2 linked regions of the Microbaculum marinisediminis genome follow. The protein of the gene in region 1 interacts with the protein of each later gene in a pairwise test. Links are inferred from orthologs where the notes say so. Each region holds a gene or a part of one and is shown in the gene's direction. Other genes may lie near its edges.

Region 1 (4,688 bases):
TTGCGCATCTGCGTGCGGGTCGGTTCGTGGCAGACGACGAAGGCGTCCGGCTGGGCGCCGTGCAGCAGGCCGAGGCTGACGCCGGCAAACGAGGGATGGAACAGCGAGCCCTGGCCCTCGACGACGTCCCAGTGATCGGGCTCGTTGGCGGGCGTCAGCCATTCGGCGGCGCCGGAGATGAAGTCGGCCACCACCGCGTCGACGGAAACGCCGCGGCCCGAGATGAAGATGCCGGTCTGGCCGGTGGCGCGGAAGTCGGCGTTGAGGCCGCGCCCGCGCATGCCCTTCTCGAGCGCCAGCGCGGCGTATTTCTTGCCGACCGAGCAGTCGGTTCCAACCGTCAGGAGCCGCATGCCGGGGCGCTTGGTACCCTTGCCGGTGGCGAACCGCTGGGCCGTGTGGCGCACGTCGAAGAGCTGGCGGCCGTTGCGCGCGGCCGCTTCGGCGATCGCCTCGACCTCGCCGAGTCGCATGTGCAGGCCGCTGGCCACGTCCATGCCGGCATCGAGCGCGGCGACGATCGTCTCGATCCAGTGGTCGGGCAGGACGCCGCCGGGATTGACGACGCCGATGATCATGGTCTTCGCGCCGGCCGCGACGGCGCCCTGGATATCGGTCTCCGGCAGTTCCGCATCCGCGTTGCAGCCGGGTAGGCGTAGCTGGCCGACACACCAGTCGCGGCGCCAGTCGACGATGCCATAGGCGGTCTTGGCGGCCAGATCATCGTGGACGTCGCCGAGGAACAGCAGGTAGGGACGCGCGATTTCCATGCTATTTAGGTCCTGAAGGCTGAAGAATCGTTTCGCTTACGGGTCGCTTACGGGGATCGCTGCCGGGGGGTTGCTGCCAGGGACAGCGGACATCAAGATGCGCCGTATTATGGAAGGCCAGCGGGCTGACGCAAGCGTCCGCTCGCAGAGGGTGGGCAATCTGACGACATGGACCAGCGTCCGTCGATAATCGTTACGGGGTCCGGCGATTCGCTCGTTTTTTCCGCGGCGGGCAACTGGACCGTCGTCGAGTCGGAGAGGCTCGACGGCGAGATCAGCCAGGCCGCGAAACTGCCCGCCGGCGTGCGGCGGGTCTCGATCGACCTGTCCGGAATCGACCGGTTCGATACCGCCGGCGCGTGGCTTATCCACCGCACCGCCCGCGCCCTGATGGGCGCCGGCATCGAGGTCGCCTATACCGGCGTCGGGCCTTCGCGCGAGATCCTGATCGGGGAGGTCGAGAAGGCCGAGCACAAGCCGGTGCCGCCGCGCGAACGGCCGCCGATGGTGCTGCAGCTGGTCCGCGACACCGGCGAGGCGGTGATCGAATCCGGACGCGATCTCACCAGGCTGACGGAACTGCTCGGCGCCTCCATGGTCATCATGCTGGGCTTCCTGGTTCGCCCCTGGCGGTTCCGACTGACCTCGATCACCTACCATCTGGAATACATGGGCGTGCGCGCGGTGCCGATCATCGCGCTGATCTCGTTCCTAATCGGCGGCATCATCGAACAGCAGGGCGCCTATCAGCTGCGGCAGTTCGGCGCCGAGATCCTGTCGATCGACCTGGCCGGCATCCTGGTGTTGCGCGAGATCGGCCTGCTGCTCACCGCGATCATGGTGGCGGGCCGGACGGGCAGCGCGATCACCGCCGAAATCGGCTCGATGAAGATGCGCGAGGAAATCGACGCGCTGAAGACGCTGGCGCTCGATCCCGTCGAGGTGCTGATCGTGCCGCGGCTGATCGCCCTGGTGATGGCGTTGCCGCTCCTGACCTTCGTCGCCGACATATCGGCGCTGACGGGGGCGGGGCTCGTCGCCTGGATCTATATCGACATGCCGCCGGCCAGCTTCATCCCGTATCTGCGCAGCGCGGTGGAGATAAACACCTTCATGGTCGGCCTGATCAAGGCGCCGTTCATGGCGCTGGTGATCGGCATGATCGCCTGCCTGGAAGGCCTGCAGGTGAAGGGCAGCGCCGAATCGCTGGGTCGCCAGACGACGGCGTCGGTGGTGAAGGCGATCTTCATGGTCATCGTGCTCGATGGCATGTTCGCCATGTTCTTCGCGGCGATCGACTACTGATGGCCGAGGTGGAACACATGGAGCGGCCGGTTGCGGACGGATCCGGGAAAGCTGGAGACGTGATCATCCGCGCGCGCGGGCTCACCGTCGGCTTCGGCGAGTCGAACATCCTGGATGGACTCGATATCGACATCTATCGCGGCGAGGTCCTCGGCGTCGTCGGCGGATCGGGCACTGGCAAGTCTGTGCTGCTGCGCACGCTGGTCGGACTGCTGCCGCGTCGCGCCGGCGCCGTCGAGATGTTCGGCGTGGACATCGACACGGCGAGCCGGGAGGAACAGCGCGCCGTCGAGCGGCGCTGGGGCATCCTGTTCCAGCAGGGCGCGCTGTTTTCGTCGCTGACCGTGAAACAGAACATCCAGGTGCCGATGCGCGAGCATCTGCACCTGCCGCAATCGCTGATGGACGAGCTGGCCGAGCTGAAGATCGGAATGGTGGGCCTGCGGCCGGACGCGGCCGACAAGTATCCCTCCGAGCTGTCGGGCGGCATGATCAAGCGCGCCGCGCTCGCCCGCGCCCTGGCGCTCGATCCCGATCTCGTCTTCCTGGACGAACCGACTTCGGGTCTCGATCCGATCGGCGCGGCGGAATTCGACGACCTGATCTCGAAACTGCGCGACACTTTAGGTCTGACGGTTTTCATGGTAACCCACGATCTCGACAGCCTGTTTTCGATCTGCGATCGGGTTGCGGCCCTCGGCAACAAGCGCATTCTGGTGGCCGGGGACCTGAAGACGGTCATCGAGAATCCGGATCCCTGGATTCAGGAGTATTTCCGCGGCAAGCGGGCGCGCGGCGTTGCCGCCCGCATCAGTCGGAGTTAGCGGCGGGTATGGAAATCCGATCCAGCCCACTTATCGTCGGTTTCTTCACGCTCGCGGTGATCGCGGGCGCGTTCGGATTCGTCTACTGGATCGGGGCCTTCGGCGAATCCTCGGGGCGCGTCCAGTACCGCGTCGTCTTCTCCGACGAGGTGACCGGCCTGAACAAGGGCAGCTCCGTCCTCTACAACGGCATCAAGATCGGCGATGTGGTCCGCCTGTCGGTGGCGGCCGACGATCCGGCGCAGGTCGTGGCGCTGATCCAGATCGATCCGAGCTATCCGATCAACGTCGACACCACGGCGCAGCTGCAGTTCACCGGCATCACCGGCGTCGGCTTCATCCAGCTCAAGACCAGCAAGGCCGACGCGCGGCCGCTCAGGGACGCTTGGGGCGAATCCGAAGATCCGCCGATCATCTATGCCGAGAAATCGACCTTCCAGGACTTGATGGAAGGGGCGAAGTCGCTGCTGACCAAGGCCGACTCGGTGGCGACCCGCATCGATTCGCTGATCGCCAACAACGAGACCGCCGTCACCAACACGATCCGCAACATCCAGACGTTCTCGGACGCACTGGCGCAGAATTCGGACAAGGTGGCGAGCTTCATCGAGGACGCCAGCGGGGCGGCCAAGCGGATCAACGAGGTCGGCGCCCGCATCGAGGTGCTGGCCGACAACCTCAACACGGTGGTCGAGGCGATCGAGCCGGACGAGGTGCGGGCGATCGTCGGCGACGTGCGCACCTTCGCCGACGCGCTCGCGGCCAATTCCGACAAGGTGACCGTCCTTGCGGAGAACGCGGGCCAGGCGGCGGAACGAATCAACAAGTTCACCGAGCAGCTCAGCGGCGTCGCCGAGGACGTGAAGAAGGTGGTCGCCGCCGTCGACCCGGCGGCGATCTCACGCACGGTCGAGAATTTCGACAAGGTGACAGCCACGATCGCCGGCAAGGACAAGGAAATTTCGCAGTTCATCGACGACGCCACCGCCACGGCGGCGGAGTTCCGCAAGGCCTCGGCGCGGCTCGATGGGCTTCTGGCCAAGTTCGACGGCATGCTCGGCGACGAGAAGGGCCAGAGCATGATCGGCAACATCAACGAGGCGGCGAAATCGTTCCGCCAGCTCGCCGACAACCTCAATTCGCGGCTCGATACGATCACTGCGGACGTACAGCGCTACGGCGTCGGCGGGTTGAAGGATTTCCAGGCGTTCATGGCCGAGGGGCGGCGGACGATGTCGAACATCGATCGGGCGTTGTCCAATCTCGAGCAGAATCCGGCCGGTTTTCTGACTGGACGTTCGGCGGTGCCCGAATACAATCCGGGCCGGCGTTTCTAGTGTTTGATCCGACGAAGCAGCCGGACAGGGAAGCAGGGGGCAGGGGGATTTCGTGCTGAGGGCGTGGCGACAAGGTGTCGTACTGGCGATGGCTGCCTTGGTCGGCGGCTGCGCGCTCGCGGCGAAACCCGCGCCGGCCACCTACGATCTGACAGCGCCGACCCGCTTTCCCGCCAATATCGGGTCGACGTCGGTGCAGTTCGCGGTCACCGAGCCGACCGTCGTCGGGGCGCTGGACAGCGAGCGGATCGTCGTCAGGCCGGCGCCGACGCAGATCACCTATCTCGGCAAGGCCCAGTGGAGCGACCGGGCCCCTAAACTGGTCCAGGCGCGGCTGATCGACGCCTTCCAGAACACCGACAGGGTCCGCTCGGTCGGCGTTCCCGGCAGCGCCGTAGTCAGCGATGTCGGCCTGGTCACCGATCTGCGCGATTTCCATGTCGACGCGGAAA
Region 2 (7,044 bases), on another replicon or contig:
GGGAGACCGTCACCGTCATGTTCACCGACATCAAGGATTTCACGACGATCTCGGAGCAGAACGCGCCGGAGACCGTCGTCTCCATGCTGTCGGACTATTTCGAGTTGCTCAATGGCTGCGTGGACGCGAACAACGGGACGATCGTCCAGTTCCTGGGCGATTCCATCAACGCGATGTGGAACGCGCCCGTCGCCTCGCCCGACCATGCGCGGGACGCCTGCCGCTGCGCCCTGCAGATGAAGGAGGCGCTGGCGGCGTTCAACGCCGCGCAGCGTGCCGCGGGAAAGCCCGAACTGATCACACGCATCGGCATCCATACCGGGCCGGCGGTGGTCGGCAACGTCGGGGCCGAGGACCGGCTCCAATATACGGCGATGGGCGATACCGTGAACGTCGCCTCGCGGCTGGAAGGGATGAACAAGGAGCTCGGCACCGCAATCCTCGTCAGCAGGCAGACATACGATCTGTGTGCAGGTGAGCCGGGCGCAGGCAATCTGGCCGCAGACAAAATCGACTTCACCGCGCGGGGCGAAGTTCAGGTAAAAGGGCGGTCAGAGCCGCTCGAGGTGTTCGAGCCGCGCCGCATCGTCACGCCGGCGCAAAGCGGAACGTAGACAGGAGACCTGGTACATGATCGTCGAGATGGTCAGCTTCGAAGCCCCCGAGGGCATGAGCAACGATGACATCGTCGCGGACGCGCGCGGCGTCGTCGCCCATTGGCAGGCCAACCCCGATCTCGTCCGCAAGCATTTCGTGCGCGCCGCGGACGGAAAGCTCGCCGGCATCTATGTCTGGCCGAACAAGGAAGCAGCGCGCAAGGCGCACGACGCCGCCTGGATTGCCCGGTTCAAGGACCGCACGGGCACGGAGCCGACCTTCGCCTATTTCGACCTGTTCATGGTGATCGACAACGAGGCGGGCACGGTCAGCGAGTTCCCCCTTCCCTAACATACTCCCGCCGCGCTCACGCTACGGCAGGGCTGGCATGCGCCGTCGGCGATAGGCGGCCGGTGCGCGCCGTGCTATTGGCGGTGAGAAACGTCTTCGAGGGCCCCCGATCATGTCCGACGCGACCGGCCGCACGGCGGACACCGCCGCGTCCATGCGCCCTGCCCTCGTGGTGGCGCTGTCCATCTTCCTGCTGTCGGGCATGGACGCCATCGTAAAAGGGTTCGGTCCGGAATCTTCGATCCTGCAGATCGTCTGGCTGCGCTACGTGATGGGCGCGGCGTTCGCGTTCGTCGTCTTCTTGGCGACGGGACCGCACCGGATCACCCGGCAATCGCTCAAGTCCAACGGCCTGCGCGCCTCGGTGATGATCGTCGCCGCCGGATCGTTCTTCTACGCCATCACGCGGATGCCACTGGTCGAAGCGGTGACGCTGTCCTTCACCGCGCCGATCTTCATGATCCTGATCGCCAGGCTGATCCTCGGCGAACCGGTCACCACACGGGCGATCGGGGCCGTCGGCCTCGGCTTCGTCGGCATCGTCGTCGTCGTCGCCGGAGACTTCGGCTCGGGTCAGGCGCTGACGCCGGCCGGGATCGCGGCGGCGCTGTTGTCGGCGATCGCCTACGCGCTCGGCATCGTGCTTCTGCGCAAGCACTCCGCCCACGACGCCATCCCCGTGCTGATCTTCATGCAGGCGATCCTCGCCGCCATCGTCCTGACGCCGGTCGGGATCGCGACCTGGACCGGGATCGGCATGCACGACCTGATCGCGTTCGTCGTGGTCGGGCTACTCGGCACCACCGGGCACCTGCTGATCGCCTGGGGGTTCAAGCACGCCGAGGCCGGCCGGCTGGCGCCGCTGGAATACACCAATCTGCTGTGGGCGACCGCGTTCGCGATGCTGTTCTTCCAGGAACGGCCCGGTCCGGCCACCTATCTGGGCGCGGCGCTGATCATTCTCGCCTGCCTGATCGCCACCCGTCCGGGGTGGCCGATCTTCCCGCGGCGGCGCTATACGGCGCCGGGAGACTGACCCCGGGACGACCGTATCGGCCGTTCCGGCGGCTCCGCCCCTTGACAGTCCCACGCCCCCAACTTATCTCGTTCGGCGACTGCTGGCACTCATCAATCGAGAGTGCTAACAGCCGTCCCAAACACTCTGTGAACCCGTGGCTCCGCGAAGAGAGCCGCACAATTTGGAGGGTACTTTACATGCACTTTCGTCCTCTGCACGACCGTGTGCTTGTGAAGCGCATTAGCGAAGAAGAGAAGACCGCGGGCGGCATCATCATCCCGGACACCGCCAAGGAAAAGCCGAGCGAAGGCGAAGTCGTCGCCGTCGGCCCGGGCGGCCGGGACGAGGCCGGCAAGCGTACCGCGATGGATGTCAAGGCAGGCGATCGGATCCTGTTCGGCAAGTGGTCTGGCACCGAGGTGAAGGTCGATGGTCAGGATTACCTGATCATGAAAGAGTCCGACATCATGGGCGTCATCGAAACCAAGGCTGCGAAGAAGAAAGCCGCGTGACCTGACGGGTCGCTGCGGTTTTTTTATTTCTGCGCAAGCACTTAACAGAGGTAGCAAGAAATGGCTGCGAAAGAAGTCAAATTTTCCCGCGATGCCCGTGAGCGCATGCTCAACGGCGTCGACATCCTCGCCAACGCGGTGAAGGTGACGCTGGGCCCGAAGGGCCGCAACGTCGTTCTCGAGAAGTCGTTCGGCGCGCCGCGCATCACCAAGGACGGTGTGACGGTCGCCAAGGAGATCGAGCTCGAGGACAAGTTCGAGAACATGGGCGCCCAGATGGTGCGCGAGGTGGCGTCGAAGACCAACGACATCGCCGGTGACGGCACCACCACCGCGACCGTTCTCGCCCAGTCGATCGTGCGCGAAGGCGCCAAGGCGGTTGCCGCCGGCATGAACCCGATGGATCTCAAGCGCGGCGTCGACATGGCCGTGGAAGAGGCCGTCGCGAACCTCCAGAAGCGCTCGAAGAAGATCAAGACCTCCGAGGAAGTCGCCCAGGTCGGCACGATCTCGGCGAACGGCGACCGCGAGATCGGCGACATGATCGCCGAGGCCATGCAGCGCGTCGGCAACGAGGGCGTGATCACGGTCGAGGAAGCCAAGTCGCTCGAGACCGAGCTCGAGGTCGTCGAGGGCATGCAGTTCGATCGCGGCTATCTCTCGCCGTACTTCATCACCAACGCCGAGAAGATGGTCTGCGACCTCGAGGATCCCTACATCCTCCTGCACGAGAAGAAGCTGTCGAACCTTCAGGCGATGCTTCCCGTTCTCGAATCGGTCGTTCAGTCCAGCCGTCCGCTGCTGATCATCGCCGAGGACGTCGAGGGCGAGGCCCTGGCCACGCTCGTCGTCAACAAGCTGCGCGGTGGCCTGAAGGTCGCGGCCGTGAAGGCGCCGGGCTTCGGTGACCGCCGCAAGGCCATGCTCGAGGACATCGCCACCCTGACGGGCGGCCAGGTGATCTCCGAGGACCTCGGCATCAAGCTCGAGAACGTCACCCTCGACATGCTGGGCAAGGCGAAGACGGTCAACATCACCAAGGAAGAGACCACCATCGTCGACGGCGCCGGCAAGAAGAAGGACATCGAGGGCCGCGTCGGCCAGATCAAGGCCCAGATCGAGGAGACCACCTCCGACTACGATCGCGAGAAGCTGCAGGAGCGGCTGGCGAAGCTCGCCGGCGGCGTCGCGGTGATCCGTGTCGGCGGTGCCACCGAGATCGAGGTGAAGGAGAAGAAGGACCGCGTCGACGACGCCCTCAACGCCACCCGCGCGGCGGTCGAGGAAGGCATCGTTCCCGGCGGCGGCATCGCTCTTCTGCGCGCCAAGGCCGCGGTTTCCAAGCTGTCTTCGGACAACGCCGACATCCAGTCCGGCATCAACATCGTGCTGAAGGCGCTGGAAGCCCCGATCCGGCAGATCGTCGAGAACGCCGGTGTCGAAGGCTCGATCGTGGTCGGCAAGGTGCTGGAGACGAAGGGCGACACCTTCGGCTTCAACGCCCAGACCGAAGAGTATGGCGACATGGTCGCCCAGGGCATCATCGACCCGACCAAGGTCGTTCGCACCGCCCTGCAGGACGCCGCTTCGGTTGCCGGCCTGCTGATCACCACCGAGGCGATGGTTGCCGAGCTTCCCAAGAAAGAAGCCGCGGCTCCGGCCATGCCTGGTGGCGGCATGGGCGGCATGGACTTCTAAGAAGTCTCCCGCTTATCGCAGATACGAGGGGCGGCCTCCGGGCCGCCCCTTTTGTTTTGGCGCATTCCCCTTCCCTGCATACCCGTCCCCCGCATACAACTGGTTGCACCCGGTTTCTAACTCTGGTTGAATTTGCCCTAGGGGAAGTCCTATGGACGGGGGCCGGGCCGATGAAGGCGCGATCGCACCGGCGGTTGGCATTCGCTGCCGCATTCACGGTTGCGCTCGCCGCGACGCCCGGAGCGGCTTCCGAAACCCGTTCGCCGCGCTGGCACCTGTTCTTCGGTCTCGATGGCGCAGAGGACTCCTACTTCGGACATGGCGGCCTGGTCTGGGCGCCGGTCGGCGACCTCGACCACACGGGCTGGCGGCTCAGGGCCAGCGTCAACGGCGGCCAGTTCAACTACCTCGCTGGAACCGTGGATATCACCGGCCGCCTGCTGTCGGCGGAGGTGATGCCGGGCTTCCAGTGGATCGGCGGCAACATGGGACTGACGGTCTACGGCGGGCCGACCGTTCAGGACCAGACGACCGAGCCCTACGATCCGGGCAAGACGCGACAGGGCACGCGCCTTGGCGCCAAGGTGCTGGTCGAGGGCTGGCTGCGGCTGACCGACACGACGATCCTCAACGGATCGGCCTGCTACGCCACAGCCGCGGAGACCTATTGCGCCAGGATCGCCGCGAGTGTCGACGTGGCGCCGAACATCAGTCTCGAACCGGAGATCGCCGCCTTCGGCGAGCCGGGCTACGACCAGCAGCGCTACGGCCTTCTCGTGGGATTCCGGCCATCGCCCGCCATGCAGATCAAGGCCGGCGGCGGCTGGGCCGTGGAGCCGGATGCCGACGGGCCCTATGTCGCCGTGCAGGTCAAGATATGGAAATGATCGCAATCGGCAGTCAGCGCGGAACGGCCGGGCCGCGCCCGGCCACCAGCCGGAATCCCGCCCACACGATCAACACGATCATCACGATCGCCGCCAGCGAGACACCGATATCGCCCCACAGGCCAAGGGGCAGATCGAGGGACGTGGCGACAACCGCGCCGATCGAGGCGGCGAACACGCCGGTGAACGCCACGCTGACCGGCATGACCACGGGCTCGTTGTCGAGCCATTTCGGCCTGGCCGGCGAACAGTAGACCCGCTGGACGGTCATGAACGCCACTTCCACCACGGCGAGCGCGACAACAGAGAGAAGAAAGACCATCGCCGGAACCCCGGATAGGGGACAAGCGTCCCGTTGCGCGAGACGCCCTCGCGCTCGGCTCGAGGCGGAATTTCCGGCTTTCGCAGGGCGCCTCCCGGACCGTTACGTGCCCACCGGAGGCGCTTTTCAGGCCGGACGCTCCGTCCGACACGTCAGATACTGCGCCTGGGTTCCGGCTTTCGCAAGCCCGCCCATGGGGGCGCAAAAATAAAATCCGTCGCCTCTTTCAAACCGAACTTCTTCGACAAATATGATTGCAGCGTCGGCGCCGTTGCGCCCGCCCCGCGGCCCGAAAGGCGCGTGGATCCCCGAAGGAACCGTTTTCGATGTCCACCCCGTTGGAACCTGCCGGGCCGTCGCGTCCGGCTGCGACCGTCCTCGCGATCGCAATCCTCAACACGATCGGAATGACGATCCTGTTCGGCTCCGAAATCGGTTTCGTCGCGCTTGCGCTGGACTGGTCGGCCGCCGGGCTACTGCACCTGCCGCCGGAGATCTACCTGCCGCTCGGCGTCATCCCGATGGCCTGCGCCCTCGTCGCCACGGCCTGGATCGCCAAACGGACGTGGGCCTACGAAACCGGCCGCGTCGTTGACTAGCCCTCCAGACGCTGCATCACCTTGTCGTAGAGCGGATTGCGGGCCTGGAACACGTACTCGGCCTGAGTGACGCCGACCGTGTGGGCGCCCTGCTCGCGCAGGTATTCGGCCAGGGGATGGATCGCGCCGACCGGACAGTGCAGAACGAGCGGTCCGCTTTTCTCCACGCCGTAGGGAGCCTCGCAGCCGAAGCGTCCGATCACGCCCTCCGCGATCTTGCGCGCATCACCCGGGACAACGGCACGAACCTCGCGGATGGTGCGGGCCCGCTCTTCCGCGGCGATCCGGTCGAGAAGGCTCTTCAGCGCGCGGCGCTGCCGGCCGTTCCATGCCGCCTTCAGGGACGCGACCAGATTGGCCTCGCTCTTCAGGATGACGCCGTCATCGAGGATCTTCAGCGCGTTGGCGGCGAGCGTCGCGCCGGTCGTCGTGATGTCGACGATCAGGTCCGCCGCGCCGGACGCCGGCGTGCCTTCCGTGGCCCCCAGGCTCTCGACGATCAGATAGTCGCCGACCGCGTGCTCTGCGAAGAACGCGCGCGTCAGGTTCACGTATTTGGTCGCGACGCGCAGCCTGCGGCCGTGGCGGGCATGGAACCCCTGCGCCACGTCGTCGAGGTCCGCCATGGTGCGCACGTCGATCCACATCTGCGGCACGGCGACGACCACGTTGGCGCCGCCGAAGCCGAGCGGGGTGACGAGCGCGACCGCCTTGTCGGCATCTGGGATCACCTCGCGAACGAGATCCTCGCCGGTAATGCCCAGATGGACGGCACCGACGCCGATCTCGCGCGTGATCTCGGAGGCCGACAGGAACAGCACCTCGACGCCGGGTACGCCGTCGATCACGCCGCGATAGTCGCGGGCGCCGCGAGAGCGCTTCACGGCAAGACCGGCGCGGGCGAAGAACCTGTCGGCGTTTTCCTGCAAGCGCCCCTTCGAAGGCACGGCGATCAGCAGCGTTTCGCTCATGCCGGCTCCTCCCCGACGAGACGGTCGATCCAGATGGCGCATCCCACGGCAGGGACCTCCCGCGGCGCGCCCAGAAGACTCAACAGTTT

Evidence for each region.
Region 2: the proteins of MUB46_RS11595 (region 1) and groL interact in binary tests that used the Escherichia coli proteins (3 or more experiments, as listed by UniProt). The link is inferred for Microbaculum marinisediminis from one-to-one orthologs.

The regions. Positions count from the first base shown.
Region 1 is NZ_JALIDZ010000005.1:14,006-18,693, forward strand. The notes cover bases 988-3,986. They hold MUB46_RS11595 (ABC transporter ATP-binding protein), read left to right. Parts: upstream 988-2,074; coding sequence 2,075-2,899; downstream 2,900-3,986. Other genes in these bases: MUB46_RS11590 (ABC transporter permease), read left to right, coding at 988-2,075; MUB46_RS11600 (MlaD family protein), read left to right, coding at 2,908-3,986. Also shown: N-acetyltransferase DgcN, read right to left, coding at 1-770; more of MUB46_RS11590, read left to right, coding at 939-987; more of MUB46_RS11600, read left to right, coding at 3,987-4,236; MUB46_RS11605 (ABC-type transport auxiliary lipoprotein family protein), read left to right, coding at 4,325-4,688. UniProt on the Escherichia coli protein: Part of the ABC transporter complex MlaFEDB, which is involved in a phospholipid transport pathway that maintains lipid asymmetry in the outer membrane by retrograde trafficking of phospholipids from the outer membrane to the inner membrane.
Region 2 is NZ_JALIDZ010000001.1:178,754-185,797, forward strand. Bases 1,926-4,857 are described here. They hold groL (chaperonin GroEL), read left to right. Parts: upstream 1,926-2,538; coding sequence 2,539-4,176; downstream 4,177-4,857. Other genes in these bases: MUB46_RS00905 (DMT family transporter), read left to right, coding at 1,926-1,984; groES (co-chaperone GroES), read left to right, coding at 2,164-2,478; bcsS (cellulose biosynthesis protein BcsS), read left to right, coding at 4,347-4,857. Outside these bases: MUB46_RS00895 (adenylate/guanylate cyclase domain-containing protein), read left to right, coding at 1-614; MUB46_RS00900 (hypothetical protein), read left to right, coding at 631-948; more of MUB46_RS00905, read left to right, coding at 1,061-1,925; more of bcsS, read left to right, coding at 4,858-5,063; MUB46_RS00925 (hypothetical protein), read right to left, coding at 5,077-5,385; MUB46_RS00930 (hypothetical protein), read left to right, coding at 5,712-5,984; hisG (ATP phosphoribosyltransferase), read right to left, coding at 5,981-6,955; MUB46_RS00940 (ATP phosphoribosyltransferase regulatory subunit), read right to left, coding at 6,952-7,044.